2 regions of the Janthinobacterium sp. BJB304 genome follow, and region 1 is predicted to be linked to the other one. Evidence: riboswitches for the same ligand, from Rfam matches in the RefSeq annotation. Region 1 holds a riboswitch; the other holds the start of a gene.
The links. Region 1 has a riboswitch for thiamine pyrophosphate ahead of CSQ95_RS21125 (TonB-dependent siderophore receptor). Riboswitches for the same ligand answer to the same signal wherever they lie in the genome.

Region 1 (11,804 bases):
TCTGCAACACATTCAGAGAATTGTCTCAGTGCACTAGAACAATATCACGGGGCGTGGCGGTATGCCGGATTAGCATAATCCTGGCGCAACAAACAGGGGAATGAAAAATGGAGATGGATGTTTCAGGTAAAGTCACGACATCTGGCAAGACCGTAGCGAGCGGAAGTGAATTGTGGCCGAGAAGCGGAACTGTACTTTAGTACAGTGAGCATCGCAGGCCACAAGTCGCGACGCGCAGTAGGTATTGCCGGATGTCATCAACGACGCGGCGGATTCGAGTAAATGTCCTGGCCCACTTCGTTGATCTGGCGGCGCAGGTCGCGGCGCTCGTCGGGCGTCATGCGGCCCGTGCGGCGTGAGGCGTCCGCGCCCTCGTTGGCGCGGCGCTGCTCTTCGGCGCGGGTGTCGAAACTGCGTGCGTCACGCTGTTCGCGCAGTCGCGTATCATTGCTATTGCTGCGCTGTACCTGTTCATACCGCTGGGCCTGCATTTGCTGCTGGTCGTCACGGCGTGGCGGCGGCTGGTTTTGCGCCAGCGCCAGGCTGGCGGCAAACACGGAACAAACGGCAAATGCGGACAGCACAGTCGTACGTGCGGCAATAGCTGCGCTGGGAGCGGCGTGAATTTTTTTAGTAAAGATATTCATTGAGTTCCTCTTCCGCGATGCCGTATAAACTAAAGCTGATTTCCACTGTGGCCCCAGTGTATGATGCTTTACACGGTGCAGTAAGAGTAATTGGGTAAAGTTTGTAACACTTTGTAATGGGTCGCCACAGCCCCTTGCCGACGCCGCGCGAGGCGTTACTATAGCAACTAATATAAGATAACACGACACCCTAAATGACCACAACCTCCACTACCGGCAGCAATACAACAACGCAATCGATCCATGGCCACCAAGCAAAAATCATGGTGGTCGATGACGATGTGCGCCTGCGCGACCTGCTGCGGCGCTACCTGACCGAACAGGGCTTCAATGTCTTCACGGCAGAGAGTGCGACGGCCATGAACAAGCTGTGGCTGCGCGAACGCTACGACTTGCTGGTGCTCGACCTGATGTTGCCGGGCGAAGACGGCCTGTCGATCTGCCGCCGCCTGCGCGGCGCGGGCGACCAGACGCCGATCATCATGCTGACGGCCAAGGGCGAGGACGTGGACCGCATCGTGGGCCTGGAAATGGGCGCCGACGACTACCTGCCGAAACCATTCAATCCGCGCGAACTGGTGGCCCGCATCGGCGCCGTGCTGCGCCGCAAGGGTCCTGATGAAATCCCGGGCGCGCCGTCGGAAACGCCGCAAACCTTCGAATTCGGCGACTTCGTGCTGGACCTGGGCACGCGCACCTTGAAAAAGAATGGCGAAACGGTGCCGCTGACCACGGGCGAATTTTCCGTATTGAAAGTGTTTGCCCGCCATGCGCGCCAGCCGCTGTCGCGCGAAAAACTGATGGAACTGGCGCGCGGACGCGAATACGAAGTGTTCGACCGCAGCCTGGACGTGCAGATTTCGCGCCTGCGCAAACTGATCGAACCCGATCCGTCGAGCCCGCTCTTCATCCAGACCGTGTGGGGCCTCGGCTACGTCTTCATCCCGGACGGACAGCCGCGCTGATCGCTGGCGAGGCATGATGAAGCTTGTTCCCGATATCAGCCTGGCGCGGCTGAAAAGCGGCCTGTTCTGGCGCACCTTTTTGCTGCTCGGCACCTTGACCACGGTCAGCATGATCACCTGGATCGGCATGATTTCCGTCATCCAGCGCGAGCCGCAGGCGCAGCAGATTTCCGCCCAGATCATTTCCGTCGTCACCATCACGCATGCGGCACTGACGCACTCGGCGCCCGAGTTGCGCCGCGAGCTGCTGTTCGACCTCGTCAGCAACGAAGGCATCCGCATCTTCTCGCTGGAAGAGGACGACCGCATCGAGCCGCCGCCCGACAATTACCTGATGCCGGAGATCGAGGCGCTGGTGAAGGCCAAGCTGGGCAAGGACACGCGCTTTTCCGCGCGCGTCAACGGCGTGGCCGGCTTCTGGGTCAGCTTCAAGATCGACGACGACGAATACTGGCTGATGCTGGACCGCGAGCGCCTGCGCGGCCTCACGGGCTTCCAGTGGCTGGGCTGGGCCAGCCTGGTATCGCTGCTGTCGCTGCTGGGCGCGGCCATCATTTCAAGCCTGATCAATCTACCGCTGTCGCGTCTGACGGCGGCCGCGCGCGACATCGCCAAGGGCAAGCAGCCGGCGCCGTTGCCGGAAAAAGGGCCGATCGAAATCATCGAGGCGAACCGCAGCTTCAACCAGATGGTCGATGATCTGAAACAAGTGGAATCGGACCGCGCCGTGATTCTGGCGGGCATTTCGCACGACTTGCGCACGCCGCTGGCGCGCATGCAGCTGGAAGTGGAAATGGCCAACCTGTCGGACGAGGCGCGCGAAGGCATCCAGTCCGATATCGGGCAGATGGACGCCATCATCGGCCAGTTCCTCGACTACGCCAAGCCGACGGAAGCGTCGAGCTTTACCGACGTCGACCTCAGCGGTTTGCTCCACGATATGACGCGCGAAGCGATGCGCCTGTCGGACGTGAAGCTCAACGCCACCATCGCCGATGGCGCGCATGCGATGGGCAACCCCACCGACTTGCGCCGCGTGCTGAACAACCTGATCGAGAATGCGCGCCGCTATGGCAAGACGCCGGGCAGCGACGTGACGGAAATCGACATCGCCTGCCAGGTGCGCACCAGCCACGGCGCGAAAAAGGTGATCATCGAGGTACAGGACCACGGCACGGGCGTGCCGGCGGAAAAGATCGAGCAGCTGATGAAGCCGTTCACCCGCCTCGACACGGCGCGCGGACAAGCCAACGGCGCTGGCCTGGGCCTGGCCATCGTCGACCGCGTGCTGCTGCGCCACGGCGCCGAACTGCAGGTGCGCAACCGCGAAGGCGGCGGCCTGGCGTTTCAGATCAGCTTGCCGGCGGCATAAGCGGCGTAGGTCGGATTAGCGAGGCCTTGCCTCGCGTAATCCGACAACATTGTTGACCTGGGCCGCTGGTGGTGTCGGCTTACGCGCTTTGCGCTAAGCCGACCTACGCGGTCCGATGCAAGTTCCGGCACCAAGGCCGCCCGGCAGCCATCACGCCGACGCCTGCTCCTGCGCCAACAATTTACTCATCAACAATTCCGTCGCCCCGTAGCCGTACAGGGAATCGCTTTCCATGCCCGGCGTGTCGAAGGGGATAGATTCCTCGCGGTTCAGCTTGGCAGGATCGGCATCCGCATAGCTGGCGCGCCAGGCGCGCTGCAGGGATTCATTGCGGCGGATAAAGGCCGGCATGGGCCAGGCATCGCGCTCCCAGTGAGCACTGTCGCCCAGCAAGGGCCAGCGCTCGTTGAGCAGGGCCATGTCGCCCGTGCGCAGGCGGCGCACGGCCTGTTCCGGCCGCAAGCCTTCCAGCTCTTCCAGTGTGGGCAAGCGGTCGCGCTTCGGCCCGAACATATACGCCAGCATGATGCGCCCGGCAGGCGCCCTGCGCGCCACCACGCCGACGGCATAACCGCCGCCCGGCAGGGGCACGGCAAACCAGCTGCCTTCTCGGTATGGTAATGATTTCATTTCTGCAGACTCCCCCAAAATCGTGTTCGGGGCACAGTCTACGCGAAGCAAAGGTTAAATGGCGCATGGTACGCCACAACAACAAACCAATAGTTACAATATTTTCTCGTCATAGTGATACTGGGCAACAATTGGCCCCGCCTTGAACAGCGCTTCCTTCATGGCCGTATCGAGGCGCGCGTCGCGGCGGCGCATCCATTCGAGCAGCATGGCCGCTTCCTTGCGGCTGGTGTCGCCCGCATGCGCGAGCACGCGGCGCAGTTCCGGGTCTGTGCACGCCTCGAAGCGCTGGCTGTTCAAGTCCAGCGCCTGCAGCGCGGCGATGGTGGCGCCGATGGCGCGGTGCATGTCGAGCGCGGTGGCCGGCAAGCCGGATTCTTCCAGTGGGACGGTGGTCATGCGCATTCCTTTTCGCGTGGTGGTGACATCGGCTGCATTCTCCACCGCGCGGGCGAAAAGCTCAAGCGTCCACGACACGATTTCACCCGTTCGGCCATAATCATGCCTCAGCAACAGCCTACACCTCGGCAGCGGGAGCCCCATGTTCAATTTCGATTTTTACAATCCGACGCAAATCCTCTTCGGCCAAGGCCAGATCGCCGCCATCGCCGGCCTGATCCCGCCCCAGGCGCGGGTCCTGATGACCTACGGCGGCGGCAGCATCAAGCAGAACGGCGTCTACGATGAAGTCAGGGCGGCGCTGGCCGGCCACACGGTGCTGGAATTTGCCGGCATCGAACCCAATCCCAGCTATGAAACCCTGATGCAGGCCGTGGCCATGGTGAAAAGCGAGCGCATCGATTTCCTGCTGGCCGTCGGCGGCGGCTCCGTGGTCGACGGCACCAAGTTCATCGCCGCAGCCGCCCTGCACGAGGGCGAGGCATGGGACATCCTGGCCAAAGGCGGCAAGATCGTCGAGGCCGCCCTGCCCTTCGGCACGGTGCTCACCTTGCCGGCCACGGGTTCCGAAATGAATGGCTCGGCCGTGATCACGCGCAAGGCCACCCAGGAAAAGCGCTCGTTCATGAGCCGCAAGGTGTATCCGAAATTCTCCGTGCTGGACCCGTCGAAAACGTTCACCTTGCCGCTGCGCCAGGTGGGCAACGGTGTCGTCGACGCGTTTGCGCATGTGATGGAACAGTATTTGACCTACCCCGTGAACGCATCCGTGCAGGACCGCTTCGCGGAAGGGATTTTATTGACCCTGATCGAGGAAGGCCCGAAAGCCCTGTCGCACCCGGACGACTACGACGTGCGCGCTAACGTGATGTGGAGCGCCACCCTGGCCTTGAACGGCCTGATCGGCGTGGGCGTGCCGCAGGACTGGTCCACGCACGCCATCGGTCACGAATTGACGGCCTTGTACGAGCTCGATCATGCTCAGACCCTGGCCATCATCCTGCCCAGCATGCTGCGCGTGCGCAAACAGGCCAAGCGCGTCAAGCTGCTGCAATATGCGGCCCGCGTGTGGGGCCTCGATGGCGGCGACGAGGACGGCCGCATCGAGGCGGCCATCGCGCGCACGGAATTCTTCTTCCGCCACATGGGCGTCAAGACGCGCCTGGCCGACTACGGTCTGAACCACGCGAGCGTGGACGCCGTCGTGTCCGCCCTGGAAGCGCACGGCATGACGGCGCTGGGCGAACAGCGCGACATCACGCCCGCCGTCAGCCGCAAGGTGCTCGAACTCAGTTTGTAGATTCGCGTCACAGTGTTGTAAAACGGTCAGCCGGGTGGGACAGCTGGCCGTGCTTCATGCTAAGCTGTCATTTCGCTAGGGGTCCTGGAGCAGTCATCCGGGTGAGAGATACCCTTCGTACCTGATCTGGATAATGCCAGCGAAGGAAAGCGCAAAGTACCTCCCTCCTTTGATAGCTCCTGCGTTGGCGCCAGCCGAACAAGCAGCCTGCCGTGCTCTTTCCCGAGACGGCTTGAACCACGAGCACTCTATGTCCACACCGAATTTATCCGTTTCTGTATTGACCCTGGCCATCCTGCACGCGTTTGCCGCGCCTGCCTTTGCCGCAAATGACAGCACCGAAGCCGCCGAGCCGCAGGCCCAGAATATGGCCGAAGTCGTCGTCACGGCCAGCAAGGCGCCGGCCGCCAAGCGCGCCTCCGTGGGCGGTTTCAGCGACGCGCCGCTGCTGCAGACGCCCGCGTCCGTCACCGTCATTTCGCAAAAAGACATGCAGGACTTGCAAATCCGCAACCTCAGCGATGCCGTCAAGCTCGACGCCAGCATCAACGATGCCTACAACGCCGTCGGCTATGCGGAACAGTTCACGATCCGCGGCTTCAAGCTCGACAACAATTCCAGCTACCGCAAGGATGGCGTGGCCATTCCTGGCGACACGCAAATTCCGCTGGAAAACAAGGAACGCATCGAAGTGCTGAAAGGCCTGGCCGGCTTGCAGGCAGGCGTGGCCGCGCCGGGCGGCGTGATCGACTTCATCGTCAAGCGCCCCACCGCCGCGCCGCTGCGCACGGTCACCGTGGAAACGCGCGAGCGGGGCACCCTGTACGGCGCCGTCGACCTGGGCGGCCGCCTGGAAGACACGCGCTTCGGCTACCGCGTCAACGTGGCGGCCGAGCGCCTGCGCTCCTACATCAAGGGTGCGGACGGCAACCGCAAGTTCATTTCCGGCGCCTTCGACTGGCAGATTTCGCCGCAAGCCCTGCTGCAACTGGACGCCGACTACCAGGAAAAGGCGCAGGCGACGGCGCCCGGCTTCCAGCTGCTGAACAATAAGACCTTGCCGACCGGCATCAGCGCCGACGCCATGCTCAACCTGCAGCCGTGGACGCGCCCTGTGGAAACCGTCACCAGCAATATCGGCCTGCGCTTCCAGTACGCCTTCAATGACGACTGGCACGCCACCCTGTCGGCCAACCAGCACTCGTTCAAGCGCGACGACTACACGGCCTTCCCGTATGGCTGCAGCGGACAGGACCTGTACCCCGGCTTCTGCGGCAATGGCGATTACGACGTGTATGACTACCGCAGCCTGGGCGAGACGAAAAAGCCGCTGAGCGCGCAAGCCATGATCCAGGGCAAGTTCGCCACCGGCTCCCTGCGCCATGACTTCACGGCCGGCGTCTCGACCTTCCGCCGCAAGGACCGCGCCGGCCTGTACGTGTACGACTGGGTGGGCGTGAGCAACATCTACCAGCCGCAGATCGTCGGCACGTCGCCCGGCGTCACGGGCCCCGTGCGCCTGGTGCGCAAGGATACGGAAAACTCCGTCTTCGTGCAGGATATCGTCAGCCTGGCGCCGAACTGGAAACTGCATGGCGGCTTGCGCCATATCAATGTCGATGGCTACCAGTACGTGCTGAAGGCCGACACGGAAATCCGCGCCAAGCACGATTTCCTGCTGCCGAATGTATCGCTCGTCTACACCCCGCTCGACAATGTGTCCGTGTATGCGGCCTATTCGCAGGGCATGGAACATGGCGGCACGGCCGACCGCAAGGCGATGAATGCCAATGAAGAACTGTCACCGAGCCGCTCGAAGCAGATCGAACTCGGCGCCAAGATAGATGTGACGCCGGACTTCATGCTGGCGGCCAGCCTGTTCCAGATCCGCAAGGGCCTGGAATTCCAGAACACGGCCGGCTACTTCGTGCGCGAAGGCCAGGCCCAGCACCGCGGCCTGGAATTGTCGGCCCAGGGCAAGGCAAGCGCCAACCTGAGCCTGGGCGCTTCCGTGACGGCCCTGAACAGCCAGCAGTCGGGCACGGGCAATGCGGACCTCGACGGCAAGCGCGTACCCAACGTGCCCGCCTTCAAGGCGGCCGTGCATGCGGACTACGCCGTACAACAGGTGGCGGGCCTGAGCGTGAATGGCAGCTGGGAATATGCGGGCAAGAAAGCGTTTGAGTACAACAACACGACCTTCGTGCCGTCGTACCACGTGTTCAACCTGGGCGCCGCTTACGCCACGCGCATCGCCGGCACGCGCGCCGTGCTGCGCGCCGCCGTCAACAACGTGGCCGACAAGTTCTACTGGCGCGACGTGACGCCGGAATCGGACGGCTATCTGTATCCGGGCGCCAGCCGCACGTTCAAGGTTTCCGCGCAGTTCGACTTTTAAACACCTAACCAAACCTACTGCGCGTCGCGATTTGCGGCTTCCGATGCTCACTGTGCATTCGCACAGCTGCGCTTCTCGGCCACAACTCGCTGCCGCTCGCTACGGTTTTGTTAGGCGTTGTAGGGAAAGGAAATGGCAGGCGCTGCAGCAAGCGCCTGTTGCAGCAAGGGCGCCGCCTGTTCCAGGCGCGCCTCCAGGCTGTCGCGCAGCACGTGATAGGCGATGCCGCGCGCGTCGAGCTCGTCGAGCAGGTAGCGGTAGATCAGCTGGCGCACGGCTTCGGACTCGCGCTGCAAGCCGTCGGCCACCCACGGGCTGTCGGGCGCCGTCACCAGGGTCAAATCGTAGTGCGCGGCATCGGCCAGCGCCGCCAGTTGCGCATCGGCGCCATTGAAATAATGGCGGCTGTAAACCGCCGTCATCAAGGGCGTCGTGTCGCAGAACAGGAAGTTGCGCGCCTGTGCGGCCGCGGCCGCTTCGCGTTCAACTTGCGTACGCGCAATCCCATATTGGTCTTCCGCCACAGGCACCCTGCCCTGCGTGGCGACGAATTCACGTAAATACTCAGGCACCCAGACGGTGCCGTAGCGCTCGGCCAGGGCGGCCGCCAGGGTCGACTTGCCCGACGATTCCGCGCCCAGGATGGCCACGCGCACGCAGCGGCCCATCACTTGAGGACCATTGCATCGGGCGCGGCCGGCGCCGCTTTTTTCCACGCCAGCAAGCCGATCGTGGCCATGACGACAAACACGGCATACAGGATGGCCGTCAGGGTCAGGTCCTTGTGCAGGTACAGCCACACGTACAGCACGTCGACGACGATCCAGACGATCCAGTTCTCCAGCTTCTTGCGCGATAACAAAAACTGCCCGACCAGGCTGCCTGCCGTCAGGAAACCGTCCGCATGGGGCACGTCCGTGTCGGTGGAGGTCAGCAGCCAGGCCAGCAGCACAAAGCCCGCCAGCCACGCCAGGGCGCTGCCCAGCCAGCCGCGCATGCCCAGCCGCGTGACGGGCAGGGTCTTGCCGCCGCTAGCCGGATGCAGCCACTGGTACCAGCCCCAGAACGAGACGCTGATGAACAGCAGTTGCAAGGCCATGTCGCCATACAGGCGCGATTCGAAAAACACGAAACCGTAGGCGGCCGAGGAAATGATGGCGAACAGCCACGCCCAGTGATTCTGGCGGATGTTCAGCGCAACGGTTGTCAGTGCCAGGACAAAGGAAATCAGTTCAAGGGGCGTGGTGGCAAAACCCAGCAGGAGAAGCGTATCGTTCATGGGAATCGTGATGAGGCTGGTGGTGCAGTATGCAATACCGGCCATGAATAAGCAAGATTGCCCTTGCCGTCCGCCCCTCCCCGCCTCAGGCGAAGCCTGCCCTGGCGGCGCGCGCCAGCGAATGCCGTACGATCAGCTTGTGAAACGGCCGGATCAGCATGATATAGGCACGCCCCACCCGGTTATGGCAATGCACGACGCTGGAGACGGTCACGTTGCCATGGCGGCCCGCGTCGCGGTTGCGCAGCACCGACAGGCGGAAATCGAGGTGGCTGTCATCCTCGCCCAGGATGATCTCGTCGTCGCTGACGGCATAGATGCGGAAGATGCCGATGCGCTTGCCGGGCCGCGCTTCCATCTGTTTTGCCGTCCGGATGCCGAAACGCGCCACGATGGCGTCGCGCAGCACCATCAGCTTGCGCGCCCAGCCCGGCTGCTTGCCCAGCAGCTGGCGCGCCAGGCTCTGCATGTCCATCTGGCGCGCCTGCGCGGTGGGCAAATCGACGGCGTAGGCGTCGGCCAGGTTGCTGCCGGGATACAGCGGGGCGATGCTGGCGCCTGGCGGCAAGTCTACGGTGCGGACGGCAATGTTCATCTCATGCATGTGCTCTCCATGTTTTCAGTGATAACATGCCCATCATACACGACAATGTGAACAGCGATAACATCGAATGACAACAACGAGCACCTATCATCACGGCAACTTGCGCGACACCCTGGTCGCCACCGTCATCGCGCAACTGGCGCAGCAGCAAGACGCCGCCCTGTCGCTGCGCGAACTGGCGCGCACGGTGGGCGTCTCGGTCGCCGCCGTGTACCGCCACTTCCCCAGCAAGGAAGCCCTGCTGGCCGAGGTGGCGGCGGCCGGTTTCGCCAGCCTGATACAGAAATGGGAAACGCAGCTGCCGCCTCCGGGCAGCCTGCCCGCCGAACAGCGTTTTCAATTGCTGGGCCAGCAATACATCGAATTCGCCCTGGCCGCGCCCGCACACTACCGGCTGATGTTCGAGCACCAGGACGTGCGCCAGTTCCCCGCCCTGCAGGAAGCGGCGCAAGCGTGCTTTCAATATGTGCTGCAGACGGCAGGCGCGGCCGTGCGCGAAGCGGGCCTCGATCCGCGCTGGGACAAGGCCGCCGCCAGCGCCGGCTGGTCGCTGGGCCACGGCTACGTGATGCTGCTGCTGAGCGGCCGCCTGGCCATGGCGGACGGCGGCGACGCGCTGTCGCCGGCCATGGTGCCGCGCTTTTTTCAGTTGCCGGTGGAGGCACTGCGGCAGGCGCCGCCTTCAGGAGCTTTTGACTCATGCACAACATCTCGATAGACACGCTCTCCGTGATCGCCAGGCAATGCCTTGCCGTCACGTGCCTGCAACGCTTTTGCCGGCGCTTTGATGTGGATCATCCCGCCCTGTCCGCGTTCGCCGCTCACGTGTGGAAAGTGGCGCAGCTCGCGCCTGGTGAGTTTGCCGCCTGGGAACGGGGCTTTGCTTCCCTGGCTGTCACGGGCATGGGCGATCCTTGGCCGGAAGACGTGCGTGCGCCACTGCCCGGGCACCTGCTGGGCGCGCTGGAAGCACTGGTGCAACATGTGCTGGAAACGAGCGCCTGTACCTGGCATGGCGATGACCTTGCGGCAAGCCGGCGCCAGCTGGAAGCCGTCCTTGATATCTGTGCCAGGCATGACGTCGCCGTGCCGCAGCTTGGGCACTATGCGCAGCACGATGCGGCGCTGCGCGGCGGCTGGGGACCGGCGCTCACGGACGAGGAAGTGAAAGCCTGGCAAGCCCTGATATAGCGCTCACGCCAGAAAGTCTTGGCGCACCTGATCGAGCAGGCGCTCCTCTTCATCCGTATCGGCATCGACTTGCGTGACCACGGTCCAGAACGGCGCGCACGTCTTGATCTGCTCGAAAGCATGGCACGTTTCCAGCCGCACCATGGTTTTCCTGAGGCTGTGCAGATAGCCTTGCTCGATTGTGCAGAGCAGCTCGTCATCGGCGACGTCGATCAGCTCGCTCAACGCGCCTTCGATCCTTGCGTGGCCCTCGTCCCATAGTTGCCCGATTTCCGGCACATCGGCTTCCATGCACTCGTTCGACCAGTCAGGAGGATAGTAATCACGCGCCCTGTTACCGGGATCGGTGTCAAAGCTCAGCGAAATGGACGGGAACGATACGGCGTTGAAGGCAAAGGCTGAAAATGCCTGATCCTTGAAAGCGGACGCGCCCAGCAGCGCCAGCGATGCATTGGCCAGCCTGAACCAGGTTGCCTCGACGTCGTAGGCCGTTTCAAACGCGTGCCAATCCGGCGGCAAATCGGGAGTCTGGGGCATGGGAACCTGTCGAAAAAGAATAGCGGTGGATAGTGCGGGAAATTATACGTGGCGCAGGCAGTACGGCAGGCGATGGCCGCGCGTACTGTGCGGGCGGATGCAGGGACCGCAAACCGGAGAACAGGAGCCGCGGCTCCTCCCTTGTACTGCCGCAAAAAAAGCCGCATCGGCCCTGGGGCGGATGCGGCTTTGCGCTAGCGCAAACTAAAGATTACTTCTTGGCAGCTTTCGGATACTTGATGGTCATTTCCTGCAGCAGGTTATCCGCGTGGTCCACTTCCTTCATTACCCACAGCATGTAGCGGATGTCGAGGTGGATGGCGCGCGTGATGGCCGTGTCGAAGTACCAGTCCTTGGTGATCGATTCATATGTGGAATCGAAGTTCAGGCCGATCAGTTCGCCACGCTTGTTCATCACGGCCGAGCCGGAATTGCCGCCCGTGGTGTCGGCGCTGGTGAGGAAGTTGACGGGCACGGTACCC
Region 2 (11,804 bases), on a different contig from region 1:
TGCGGCCCAGCGACGCGTAGCTGGCCATGGTGAAGCGCACGGCGTCCGTGCCGTAGGCCGAAATGCCTTCCGGGAATTCCTTGCGCGTCGCCTTGGTGATCTTTTCCGCGTCGCGCGGGTTCATCAGGCCCGTGGTGCGCTTGACGATCAAGCCTTCCAGGTCGATGCCGTCGATCAGGTCGATCGGGTCCAGCGTGTTGCCCTTCGACTTGGACATCTTCTGCCCCGTCGAATCGCGCACCAGGCCGTGCACGTAGACGGTTTCAAACGGTACCTTGCCCGTGAAGTGCGCCGTCATCATGACCATGCGCGCGACCCAGAAGAAGATGATGTCGAAACCTGTGACCAGCACGGACGACGGCAGGAAGGCCTTCATGTCCGGCGTTTCTTCAGGCCAACCCATCGTCGAGAACGGCACCAAGGCCGACGAGAACCACGTGTCGAGCACGTCGTCGTCGCGTTTCAAGGGACCCGTGCTGCCGGCGGCCTGCGCCTTGGCGATGGCTTCCGCTTCTGTCTTGGCAACGAAGATATTGCCCTTGTCGTCGTACCAGGCCGGAATTTGATGGCCCCACCACAGCTGGCGCGAGATGCACCAATCCTGGATGTTGTTGAGCCACTGGTTGTAGGTGGTGCTCCAGTTTTCCGGCACGAACTTGATTTCGCCATTGGCGACCTTGTCCAGCGCCGTCTCGGCGATCGACTTGCCTGGGAAGAAGGTGCCTTCCGGCGCCGGTTTGCTCATGGCGACGAACCACTGGTCCGTCAGCATCGGCTCGATGACGACGCCCGTGCGGTCGCCGCGCGGTACCATCAGCTTGTGCGGCTTGACCTGTTCCAGCAAGCCTTGCGCGTCGAGGTCGGCGACGATCTGCTTGCGCGCGGCGAAACGGTCCATGCCGCGATACGCTTCCGGCGCGTCGTCGGTGATCTTCGCGTCCAGGGTCAGGATGACGATCTGCGCCAGTTTGTGGCGCTGGCCGACGGCGTAATCGTTCATGTCGTGCGCGGGGGTGATCTTCACGCAGCCGGTGCCGAATTCCTTGTCGACGTATTCGTCGGCAATGATGGGGATTTCGCGGTTCGTCAGCGGCAGTTTGAGCATCTTGCCCACCAGCGCCGTGTAGCGCTCGTCCGTCGGATCGACGGCCACGGCCACGTCGCCCAGCATGGTTTCAGGACGCGTGGTGGCCACCGTCAGGAAACCGCTGCCGTCGGCCAGCGGGTATTTGATGTACCACATGGAACCGTCTTCTTCTTCCGACACCACTTCCAGGTCGGACACGGCCGTGCCCAGCACGGGGTCCCAGTTGACGAGGCGCTTGCCGCGGTAGATCAGGCCTTGCTCGAACAGGCGCACGAAGACGTCGGTGACGACTTTCGAGCGCGGCTCATCCATCGTGAAGTATTCGCGCTGCCAGTCGGCCGAGGCGCCCAGGCGGCGCATCTGCCCGGTGATGATGGAACCCGATTTTTCTTTCCATTCCCACACTTTTTCCACGAATTTCTCGCGGCCCAGGTCATGGCGCGAAATCTTTTGCGCGTCCAGCTGGCGTTGCACGACGATTTGCGTGGCAATGCCCGCGTGGTCGGTGCCGGGAATCCAGGCCGTGTTGTGGCCCAGCATGCGGTGGTAGCGGGTCAGGCCATCCATGATGGTCTGGTTGAACGCATGGCCCATGTGCAGGGTGCCGGTGACGTTCGGCGGCGGCAACTGGATGCTGAAGGAAGGTTTTCCGGCATCGAGGGTGGCGGTAAAGTAACCGCGCTGTTCCCACTCGGTGCGCCAGAATTGTTCAATGTCGGCGGGCTCGAAAGACTTGGCTAATTCCATGATTTGGCGTGTGATTGGCAAAAGGAACCATTATAGATGACGCGGCAACGCCTGCAGCCTGGCAAGCGGCATTTTTCAGTGTTTTGGCGGCCTGGCGGGCCGCGAACTAACAACAGAGGGCGCAATAAAACGGGGGCGACAGGGGCGCCGATGCTATAATGCCGGCCTCGGCGCCTCCTGCCCCATCCTTGCGGACGGCGCCAGCAGACGCGGTTGTATAACGTTTCATATCCAGCACTCGTCCGCGTCTCCCGGCCAGCGCATCTGCGATGCCAGCCACCTTCAGCGCGTCCCCTTCGGGCCGGGCGCCTGAGCCACGCGCACCGCCAGCGGTGCACCATTCACGGCGGAATCAAAGCGGCACGTCATTGCACGCCGCTGCCGCCACAGCTTAGCCAGGATCTGTTGTCCGGCGCGTCGTCTTTTGATACGGCACACCCCGCTTGGCGCCTTGGCGCCTTGCCGCCTGTGGCCTTGCCGTGGCCGCCGCTTTCCTGGTGTCGCTTTTACAAGGAAATCATCATGAAAAAAATCGCCATCGTTGCCGGCCTTGCCACCACCTTGGGCGCCTTGCCTGCCGCCTACGCCCAGTCGTCCGTCGATCCGTCTTCCGTCACCATGTATGGGCTGATGGACGCGGGCCTGGTACAGGAAGGCGGCATCAGCAAGCTCACCAGTGGCATATCGGCCGGCTCGCGCCTGGGCCTGCGCGGCACGGAGTCGCTGGGCAATGGCTGGCAAGCCGTGTTCACCCTGGAAGCGGGCGTGCAGGGCGACACGGGCCGCTCGGACCAGGCGGGGCAATTGTTCGGCCGCCAGGCGTTTGTCGGCCTCAACAGCCCGCTGGGCATGCTGACCGTGGGCCGCCAGTACAACCTGCAAAGCCAGGCCTTGACCGACGTGGCCGACCCGTTCGAAGGCGGCTATGCCGGCGCGGCGACCAACCTGGCCGGCTATTCGGCCACGCGCATCGACAATACCGTGCGCTACACCTCGCCGGAATGGCGCGGTGTGACGGGTACCGTCATGTATGGCGCCGGCGAACACACGGGTGTGGCGGCGGACCAGCGCTCGCTGGGCCTGGCCCTGGGCTATGTCAACGGTCCGTTGACCTTGCGCCTGGCGCGCCAGAGCCGTGCCGGCGAGCCGGGCAAGGCCGATGCGAACAACACGATTCTGGCCGGTAACTACAACTTCGGCGTGGCCACGGCGTTTGCCGGCTATGGCCGCAACACGGGCGACGGCAGCAGCATGTTCTTCGCGGAAAACCCATACGGCGCGGCGCAGGCGCCGGCCCAGTCGAGCGACAGCCGCGACACCATCGTCGGCGTCTCCGTGCCGCTGGGTGCGACGACCTTGCTGGCCTCGTATGTGCGCAAGGATGACCGCGATAGCGCCAACCGCGATGCGCAGCAGCTGGCCATCGGCGCCACGTACGCCTTGTCCAAGCGCAGCAAGGTGTATCTTGCCTATGCGCACATTCGCAACCGCAACGGCGCCGCCTACATGGTGGGCAACGCCACGGAAGTGGGCACGGGCAACCGCGCGTTCAACATCGGCTTGCGCCACGCGTTTTAACGGATGGTCAACCCATCGCCAGGGCAGGCAACATGCTGCCTTGGCGTAATAATTCTTCAAAGGCGGGCGCGGTCAGGGGGCGGCTGAACAGATAGCCCTGCATCTGGTCGCAGCCATGCTGGCGCAGGAAGGCCAGCTGCTGGTCCGTTTCCACGCCTTCGGCGATCACTTTCAGGCGCAGACTGTGCGCCAGTGAAATAATGGCGCGCACGATGGCCGCATCGTCGTCGCTGTGCGTGATGTCGCTGACGAAGGTTTTGTCGATCTTTAATACATCGATGGGGAAGTGGCGCAGGTAGGCCAGGCTGGAATAGCCGGTGCCGAAGTCGTCGATGGACAGTTGCACGCCCAACGCCTTCAGGTTGGCCATGATGGCGGTGGCTTGCTCCACGTTATGCATGACCATGCTTTCCGTTAATTCCAGTTCCAGATGGGCGGCGTCGAGACCTGTCTCGGCCAGCGCCTGCGCCACAGCGTGCAGCAGATTCCGTTGCTTGAATTGTCGTGCCGACAGGTTCACGGCCAGGCGCAGCGGGCCATGGCCTGCCAGCTGCCAGGCGCGTGTCTGGGCGCACGCCGTGCGCAGGACCCAGTCACCGATGGGCGTGATCAAGCCCATTTCCTCGGCCAGGCCGATGAAGCTGGCAGGTGGAATACGCCCCAGTTGCGGATGTTGCCAGCGCAGCAGCGCTTCCATGCCCACCACCGCGCCGCTGGCCAGATCCAGCTGGGGCTGGTATTCGAGGTGAAACTGCCCGCGTTCCAGGGCGTGGCGTAATTCGCTCTCCAGTCCCAGTTGCTCCAGGGTGCCTGCATTCATGCCCGAGGCATAGAATTGCCAGTGGCCCCGTCCCTGTTCCTTGGCGCGATACATGGCGATATCGGCGTGCTTGATCAAGGTGTCGGCATTCTGGCCATCGTCGGGATACACGGCCACGCCCATGCAGCAGCTGAGAAAAAATTCATATTCGCCCAGTTGCAGCGGCTGCGCCACGGCGTCCTGGATGCGCTGCAGGATGGCGGCGCCCGGTTCGCCATTGCCATGCTGTGGCAACAGCAGCACGAATTCGTCGCCGCCCAGGCGTGCCACCGTATCGACTTCGCGCGTGGCGTCGCGCAGGCGTTCGGCCACGTTTTTCAGCACCAGGTCGCCCGCATCGTGGCCCAGGGTATCGTTGACGAATTTAAAGCGGTCGAGATCGATGAACACCACCCACAGGGGCAGGCCGCTGCGCCGCGTCACGGCCATCGCCTGTTCCAGCCGTTCGCGCAGCAGGGCGCGGTTGGCCAGCCCCGTGAGGATATCGTGCCGGGCCTGGAATTCCAGTTCCTGCTCGAAGCGCATGACGGTGCTGATGTCATATTGCGCCACGACAAAGTGACTGACGGGACCATCGCCATCGTCGCGCACGGGCGCGACGAACAGCTCGCTCCAATAGGTGCTGCCGTCCTTGCGGAAATTGCGCACGATGGCCTTGCCTTCGCGCTGTTCGCGCAGTGCGGCCGTAATTTCATGCATGTCTTGCCGCCCCTGCTCCGGGCCCTGCAAGTCTTCCAGGCGCTGGCCGATGACTTCGTCGGACGCATAGCCGGTGATGCGCTCGAAGGCGGGATTGACGTATTCGATCACGTAGCCGGGCGCGTCGGCACTGCACAGGATGATGGCATTGGCCGACACTTCGATGATGCGTTCGCGCAAGCGTAGCGACTTTTCATTGCGCATGCGCGCGGCGATATCCTCGGACAGGCGCAAATTGGCAAACTGCAGGGCCGCCGTGCGTTCGCCCGTGATGCGGGCAATCACGGAATTGCGCGACACCAGCTGGTACACATAGGCCGTGGCCAGCAGGCTCGACAGCAGTCCGCCCAGCAGCACATACAGGGAGCCGCGATGGTTTGCATCGAGCGTCATGCCGTTGGCCGGCAGCATGGCGGCGCGCAGCGTGTGGCCGCTGGCGTGGTACTGCAGCAGCAGCCTGGTGCTTTCCGACTCGATCTGGCGTGCCGAGGCGTAGCACAGGGCCGTCAGGCACAGCCCGACCGTCAGGGTGATCAGGGCCGAGGTGGAGACGGAAATGGAGATACGTTTGAAGAATGATTGCATGATGGCGTCCGGTAGCAGCGCCGGCGCCGATCCATGATCCGGCAGCCTTGGCAGTGACTGACTGTAGGGCGGCAAGCGCCGCGGAGTCCGTTCGCTGGCGAACGGACAAGCATGCCTGCAAGAAATATAGTCGGGTCATTGTGCAGGCGCTGTGTTACGCTGCTGCATATGGCGCCCCTCGTTCGGACGTCTTTCACTTCTCTCCCTAGCTGACGACTGGAAACCAGGAAAACTGCCCATGTCGAGTCCGCATGCCCAGCTGCACAACCCGAATCAAAACCATTTGCTCGCCGCTATGCTTGACGCCGATTTCGCGCGCCTGGCTCCCCATCTGGAGCAAGTCTCCATGCTGCTGGGCGATGTGATCTACGACTCGGGCGACAAGCTGCAGTATGTGTACTTCCCCACCACGGCCATCGTTTCCATCCATTACCTGCTGGAAAACGGCGGCTCGTCCGAGATCGCCGGCGTCGGCAACGAGGGCATCGTGGGCGTGTCGCTGTTCATGGGCGGCAACTCGACACCGAGCCGCGCCGTCGTGCAGACGGGCGGCGTCGGCTACCGGCTCAAGGCTCACCTGCTGATGGAAGAGTTCGACCGCGCCGGCCCCGTCATGCGCTTGCTGCTGCGTTACACGCAAGCGCTGATCACGCAAATGTCGCAAACGGCCGTGTGCAACCGCCACCATACGGTGGAGCAGCAGCTGTGCCGCTGGCTGCTGCTGACCATGGACCGCCTGCCGAACCGCGAGCTGACCATGACGCAGGAACTGATCGCCAACATGCTGGGCGTGCGCCGCGAAGGCGTGACGGAAGCGGCGGGGCGCCTGCAAGCGCGCGGCCTCATCAGCTACCGGCGCGGCCATATCACGGTGCAGGACCGCGCCGGCCTCGAAGGCCAGGTGTGCGAATGCTATGGCGTCGTGAAGAAGGAATTCACGCGCCTGTTGTCGGACGTGCGCCAGCGCCAGACGCACTGAACCCTTACTGAATATCGCACCTTTCCTTATCCCGTCGTCACAGCCCAGGCTACCACATGCAATCTGTCGAAAAAATCCCCACCGGCGTCGCTTCGCGCTGGCCCATGGCATTGGCGTTTTCGTTCAGCGCCATCGCCCTGCTGGCCGTCGGTCTGCTGGCCTGGCGCGCACCGTTCGAGACGGCCTGCGTCATCGACGCACTGGTCTTCCTGCTGCTGATGCTGCTCGTGGCGCTGTACCGGCGCACGGTGTCGGCCAGCCTGCCGCGCCAGCTGCTCAAGGCGGGCGCCTTGCAGGATGCAATTTTCAACAGCGCCAACTTCTCGTGCATCGCCACCGATGCGCAGGGCGTGATCCAGATCTTTAACGTGGGCGCCGAACGCATGCTCGGCTATGCAGCCAGCGACGTGGTCGACAAGCTGACGCCGGCCGGTATTTCCGACGCGCAAGAAATCGTCACCCGCGCGGCCGCCCTCAGCGCCGAGCTCGACACGCCCATCACGCCGGGCGTGGAAGCGCTCGTGTTCAAGGCCACGCGCGGCATCGAAGACATCTATGAGCTGACCTACATCCGCAAGGACGGCAGCCGTTTCCCCGCCATCGTCTCCGTGACGGCCTTGCGCGATGCGCAGAGCAAGGTCATCGGTTATCTGCTGATCGGCACCGACAACACGGTGCGCAAGCAGGTCGAGGCGGAACAGGCCCTGCTGGATCAGCGCCTGCGCGAACAGCAGGCGTATACGCGCTCGCTGGTCGAGACCAATAATGCCGAGCTGAAGAAGGCGCGTCTGGTGGCGGAAAAGGCCAACCGCGCCAAATCCGAATTCCTGTCGAGCATGAGCCATGAATTGCGCACGCCCCTGAATGCCGTGCTGGGTTTCGCCCAGCTGATGGCGTCCGACGTGCCGCCGCCGAGCCCGCCGCAGCAGCGCTCGATCGAGCAGATTCTCAAGGGTGGCTGGTACCTGTTGCGTTTGATTAATGAAATTCTCGACCTGGCCATGATCGAATCGGGCAAGGTCACCCTGTCGCAGGAAGCGATGTCGCTGCTCGACGTGCTGCAGGATTGCCAGGCCATGATCGCGCCGCAGGCGGAAAAGCGCGGCATCCGCATGCATTTCCCCCGCTGCGGCAAGGCCTTTTATGTGCATGCGGACCGCACGCGCGTGAAACAGGTGATGATCAACCTGCTGTCGAACGCGATCAAGTACAACCAGGGCGGCGGCGCCGTCACCGTCGAATGCAGCCGGCATGGCGAGCGCGTGCGCGTGAGTGTGCGCGACAGCGGCGCCGGCCTCGACGCGGCCCAGGTGGCGCAGCTGTTCCAGCCCTTCAATCGCCTGGGACAGGAAAACAGCACGGAAGAGGGCACGGGCATCGGCCTCGTTGTCACCAAGCAACTGGTCGAATTGATGGGCGGCACTATCGGCGTCGACAGCGCCGTCGGCGTGGGCACCACGTTCTGGTTCGAGCTGGCCGCCAGCAGCGCGCCGGAACTGGTGCTGGGCGACGGCGATGCGCTGCCGCAGGTGCAGGAACCGCAGGAAAGCCAGCGCACCTTGCTGTACGTGGAAGACAATCCCGCCAACCTGGCGCTGGTGGAGCAATTGATCGCCCGCCGCAGCGACTTGAAACTGCTGACGGCCATCGATGCGCATCTGGGCATCGACCTGGCGCGCACCTATCAGCCGGACGTGATCTTGATGGATATCAACCTGCCCGGCATCAGCGGCTACGGCGCGCTGCACATCCTGCATGATGATCCCCTCACCAGCCACATTCCCGTCATGGCCCTGTCGGCCAACGCCGTGCCGCGCGACATCGAAAAAGGCTTGCAAGCGGGCTTCTTCCGCTATCTGACCAAGCCGATCAAGGTGGTCGAATTCATGGACGCGCTCGACGTGGCCCTGCACCATGCAGCCGCGCACGGCCTGGCCGACGACACTCACGCAATACGCTAAATTCAGCAATCAATTTTAGGAATACCGCCATGCTTCAAGCCACCGAGATCCTGAACGCCAGCATCCTCATCGTCGATGACCAGGAGGCGAACGTCATGCTGCTGGAACAGGTGCTGCGCAATGCCGGCTACACGCGCATCACGTCCACCATGGACCCGCAAGCCGTGCGCGCGCTGCATCAGCAGCACCGCTACGACCTGATCCTGCTCGACTTGCAGATGCCGGAAATGGATGGCTTCGAAGTCATGGAAGGCTTGCGCGACCTCGAAGCGGGCAGCTACCTGCCCGTGCTGGTGATCACGGCCCAGCCCGGCCACAAGCTGCGCGCCCTGCAGGCGGGCGCCAAGGATTTCGTCAGCAAGCCCTTCGACCTGGTGGAAGTCAAGACGCGCATCCACAACATGCTGGAAGTGCGCTTGCTGTACCAGAAGCTGGCGGAATACAACAAGTCGCTGGAACAGATGGTGGAAGACCGCACGGCGGAGTTGCGCGAAAGCGAAGCGCGCTTCCAGCGCTTCACGGAACTGTCGTCCGACTGGTACTGGGAACAGGATGCACAGGGAAATTTGACGCGCTTTTCCGGCCCCGTGGCTGAAATGCTGGGCATCGGCAGCGAGGAAGAGCCGCAGCGCTGGAACGCCGCCGAGCGCTCCTTGCTCGACGCCAAGATCGCCGCGCGCGAACCGTTTCTCGACTTCATCTACAGCCGCGCCAACCTCGACGGCAGCACGCAGTACCTGCAGGTCAGCGGCGAACCGATGTTCGACAATGGCAGCCGCTTCATCGGCTACCGCGGCATCGGCCTCGATGTCACGGAGCGCTTGCGGGGAGCGTGATTTATACTTGGCGTTATTGATATTGACCAGGAAAAATCATGACTGACAAATCTCCCTCCTACTGGTTTCCCGCCAAGACCTATGGCTGGGGATGGGGCTTGCCCATCACCTGGCAGGGCTGGCTGGTGTTCCTGGCCGCGCTGGCGCTGTTCGCCTGCGGCGCCTTCCTGTTCCCGCCGCAAACCATGCTCGTCGGCTACATCGTGTATGAAGCGGCCATCGTTGCCGTGCTCATTTTCATCTGCCAGCTGAAGGGCGAACCGACCGCCTGGCGCTGGGGCAAGAAGAAATAAGCGCGATGGCGTCTGCTGCATTGCAGCAGATGCGCAAAGACGACACCGGCAAGAAATCATCTGGCCACGCGGCGTGAACCGCGTATAATTGGCTCGCTGCCGCAAGGCGGCAAACGCTAGGGGTCCTGCCTTTCGCTGTGGAAACACGGTGCAAGCGCGGGTGAGAAATACCCTCCGAACCTGATCTGGATAATGCCAGCGAAGGGAAGCTTTAGGATGAACGCACCCCGCCTTTCCGCGTGCGTAATTCCGAACCTCCTTAGCTGGCTCCAGGCTTAAAAATAGTCTAGCCAAGGAGCCAAAATGAACGCCAACCCGAAATTCCTCTCCGCCACCGCCACGGTCGACGAAGCTGCCATCGCGCCGCTGCCCAATTCGCGCAAGATCTACGTCGAAGGCAGCCGCCCCGACATCCGCGTACCCATGCGCGAGATCAGCCAGTCCGACACGGAAGCGTCGTTCGGCGGCGAAAAGAATCCGCCGATTTACGTCTACGACACGTCCGGCCCCTACACGGACCCGGACGTGCAGATCGACATCCGCTCGGGCCTCGATACGCCTCGCCTGCCGTGGATCATGGAGCGGGCCGATACGGAAGAATTGCCCGGCCCCACCTCCGACTATGGCATCGCCCGCCTGGCGGACCCGAAGCTGGCCGAGCTGCGTTTCAATCTGCACCGCAAGCCGCGCCGCGCCATTGCCGGCAAGAACGTGACGCAAATGCATTACGCGCGCCAGGGCATCATCACGCCGGAAATGGAATTCGTCGCCATCCGCGAAAACATGCGCCGCCAGGAGTATTTGCGCGAACTGAAAGCTTCCGGCCCCATGGGCGAACGCCTGGCCGACCTGATGGGCCGCCAGCACCCGGGCCAGTCCTTCGGCGCCAGCATTCCGGCCGAAATCACGCCGGAATTCGTGCGCGAGGAAATCGCCCGCGGTCGCGCCATCATCCCCGCTAACATCAACCACCCGGAAGTCGAACCGATGATCATCGGCCGCAATTTCCTCGTGAAAATCAACGCGAATATCGGCAACTCGGCCGTCACCTCGTCGATCGGCGAGGAAGTGGAAAAGATGACCTGGGCCATCCGCTGGGGCGGCGATAACGTGATGGACTTGTCCACTGGCAAACATATTCATGAAACGCGCGAATGGATCGTGCGCAACAGCCCCGTGCCGATCGGCACCGTGCCCATTTACCAGGCGCTGGAAAAGGTCAACGGCAAGGCCGAAGATCTGACGTGGGAAATCTTCCGCGACACCCTTGTCGAACAGGCCGAGCAGGGCGTCGATTACTTCACCATCCACGCGGGCGTGCTGCTGCGCTACGTGCCGATGACGGCCAAGCGCCTGACGGGCATCGTCTCGCGCGGCGGCTCCATCATGGCCAAATGGTGTTTGGCTCACCATCAGGAATCGTTCCTGTACACGCATTTCGAAGAGATTTGCGAAATCATGAAGGCCTACGACGTGTCGTTCTCGCTGGGCGACGGCTTGCGCCCCGGCTCCATCTACGACGCCAACGACGAGGCGCAGCTGGGCGAATTGAAGACCCTGGGAGAGCTGACGCAGGTTGCCTGGAAACACGATGTGCAGGTGATGATCGAGGGCCCGGGCCACGTACCCATGCAACTCATTAAAGAAAACATGGACTTGCAGCTGGAGCAGTGCGGCGAAGCGCCGTTCTACACGCTGGGACCATTGACGACCGACATCGCGCCCGGCTACGACCACATCACTTCGGGCATCGGCGCGGCCATGATAGGCTGGTACGGCACGGCCATGCTGTGCTACGTGACGCCGAAGGAACACCTGGGCTTGCCGAACAAGGCCGACGTCAAGGACGGCATCATCACCTACAAGATCGCGGCGCATGCGGCCGACCTGGCGAAAGGCCACCCGGGCGCGCAGATCCGCGACAACGCGCTGTCGAAAGCCCGCTTCGAATTCCGCTGGGACGACCAGTTCAACATCGGCCTGGACCCGGACAAGGCGCGCGAATTTCACGATGAAACCTTGCCCAAGGATTCGGCCAAGGTGGCGCATTTCTGCTCCATGTGCGGCCCCCACTTCTGCTCGATGAAGATCACGCAGGAAGTGCGCGAATACGCGGCCGGCATGGGCATCGCGGAAGACAAGGCGCTCCAGCAGGGCATGGAAATCAAGGCCATCGAGTTCATCAAGAACGGCGCCGAGCTGTACCGCAAGGTCTGAAG

Region 2: it holds a riboswitch for thiamine pyrophosphate, as region 1 does, so the genes downstream of both, thiC (phosphomethylpyrimidine synthase ThiC) here and CSQ95_RS21125 (TonB-dependent siderophore receptor) in region 1, are expected to answer to the same signal.

Annotation. Positions count from the first base shown of each region.
Region 1 is NZ_PDZN01000019.1:33,815-45,618, forward strand. It holds gene CSQ95_RS21095 (hypothetical protein) at 258-647, opposite strand; gene ompR (two-component system response regulator OmpR) at 911-1,612, shown strand; gene CSQ95_RS21105 (sensor histidine kinase) at 1,626-2,984, shown strand; gene CSQ95_RS21110 (Imm26 family immunity protein) at 3,135-3,614, opposite strand; gene CSQ95_RS21115 (hypothetical protein) at 3,708-4,013, opposite strand; gene CSQ95_RS21120 (iron-containing alcohol dehydrogenase) at 4,156-5,313, shown strand; TPP riboswitch at 5,381-5,478, shown strand; gene CSQ95_RS21125 (TonB-dependent siderophore receptor) at 5,564-7,711, shown strand; gene CSQ95_RS21130 (AAA family ATPase) at 7,822-8,379, opposite strand; gene pnuC (nicotinamide riboside transporter PnuC) at 8,379-8,990, opposite strand; gene CSQ95_RS21140 (DUF2867 domain-containing protein) at 9,076-9,594, opposite strand; gene CSQ95_RS21145 (TetR/AcrR family transcriptional regulator) at 9,662-10,312, shown strand; gene CSQ95_RS21150 (hypothetical protein) at 10,294-10,785, shown strand; gene CSQ95_RS21155 (hypothetical protein) at 10,789-11,322, opposite strand; gene CSQ95_RS21160 (S46 family peptidase) at 11,534-11,804, opposite strand, start outside.
Region 2 is NZ_PDZN01000009.1:112,698-124,501, forward strand. It holds gene CSQ95_RS12765 (valine--tRNA ligase) at 1-1,834, opposite strand, end outside; gene CSQ95_RS12770 (porin) at 2,357-3,412, shown strand; gene CSQ95_RS12775 (bifunctional diguanylate cyclase/phosphodiesterase) at 3,420-5,516, opposite strand; gene CSQ95_RS12780 (Crp/Fnr family transcriptional regulator) at 5,755-6,495, shown strand; gene CSQ95_RS12785 (ATP-binding protein) at 6,552-8,456, shown strand; gene CSQ95_RS12790 (response regulator) at 8,486-9,292, shown strand; gene CSQ95_RS12795 (hypothetical protein) at 9,331-9,585, shown strand; TPP riboswitch at 9,694-9,809, shown strand; gene thiC (phosphomethylpyrimidine synthase ThiC) at 9,889-11,802, shown strand.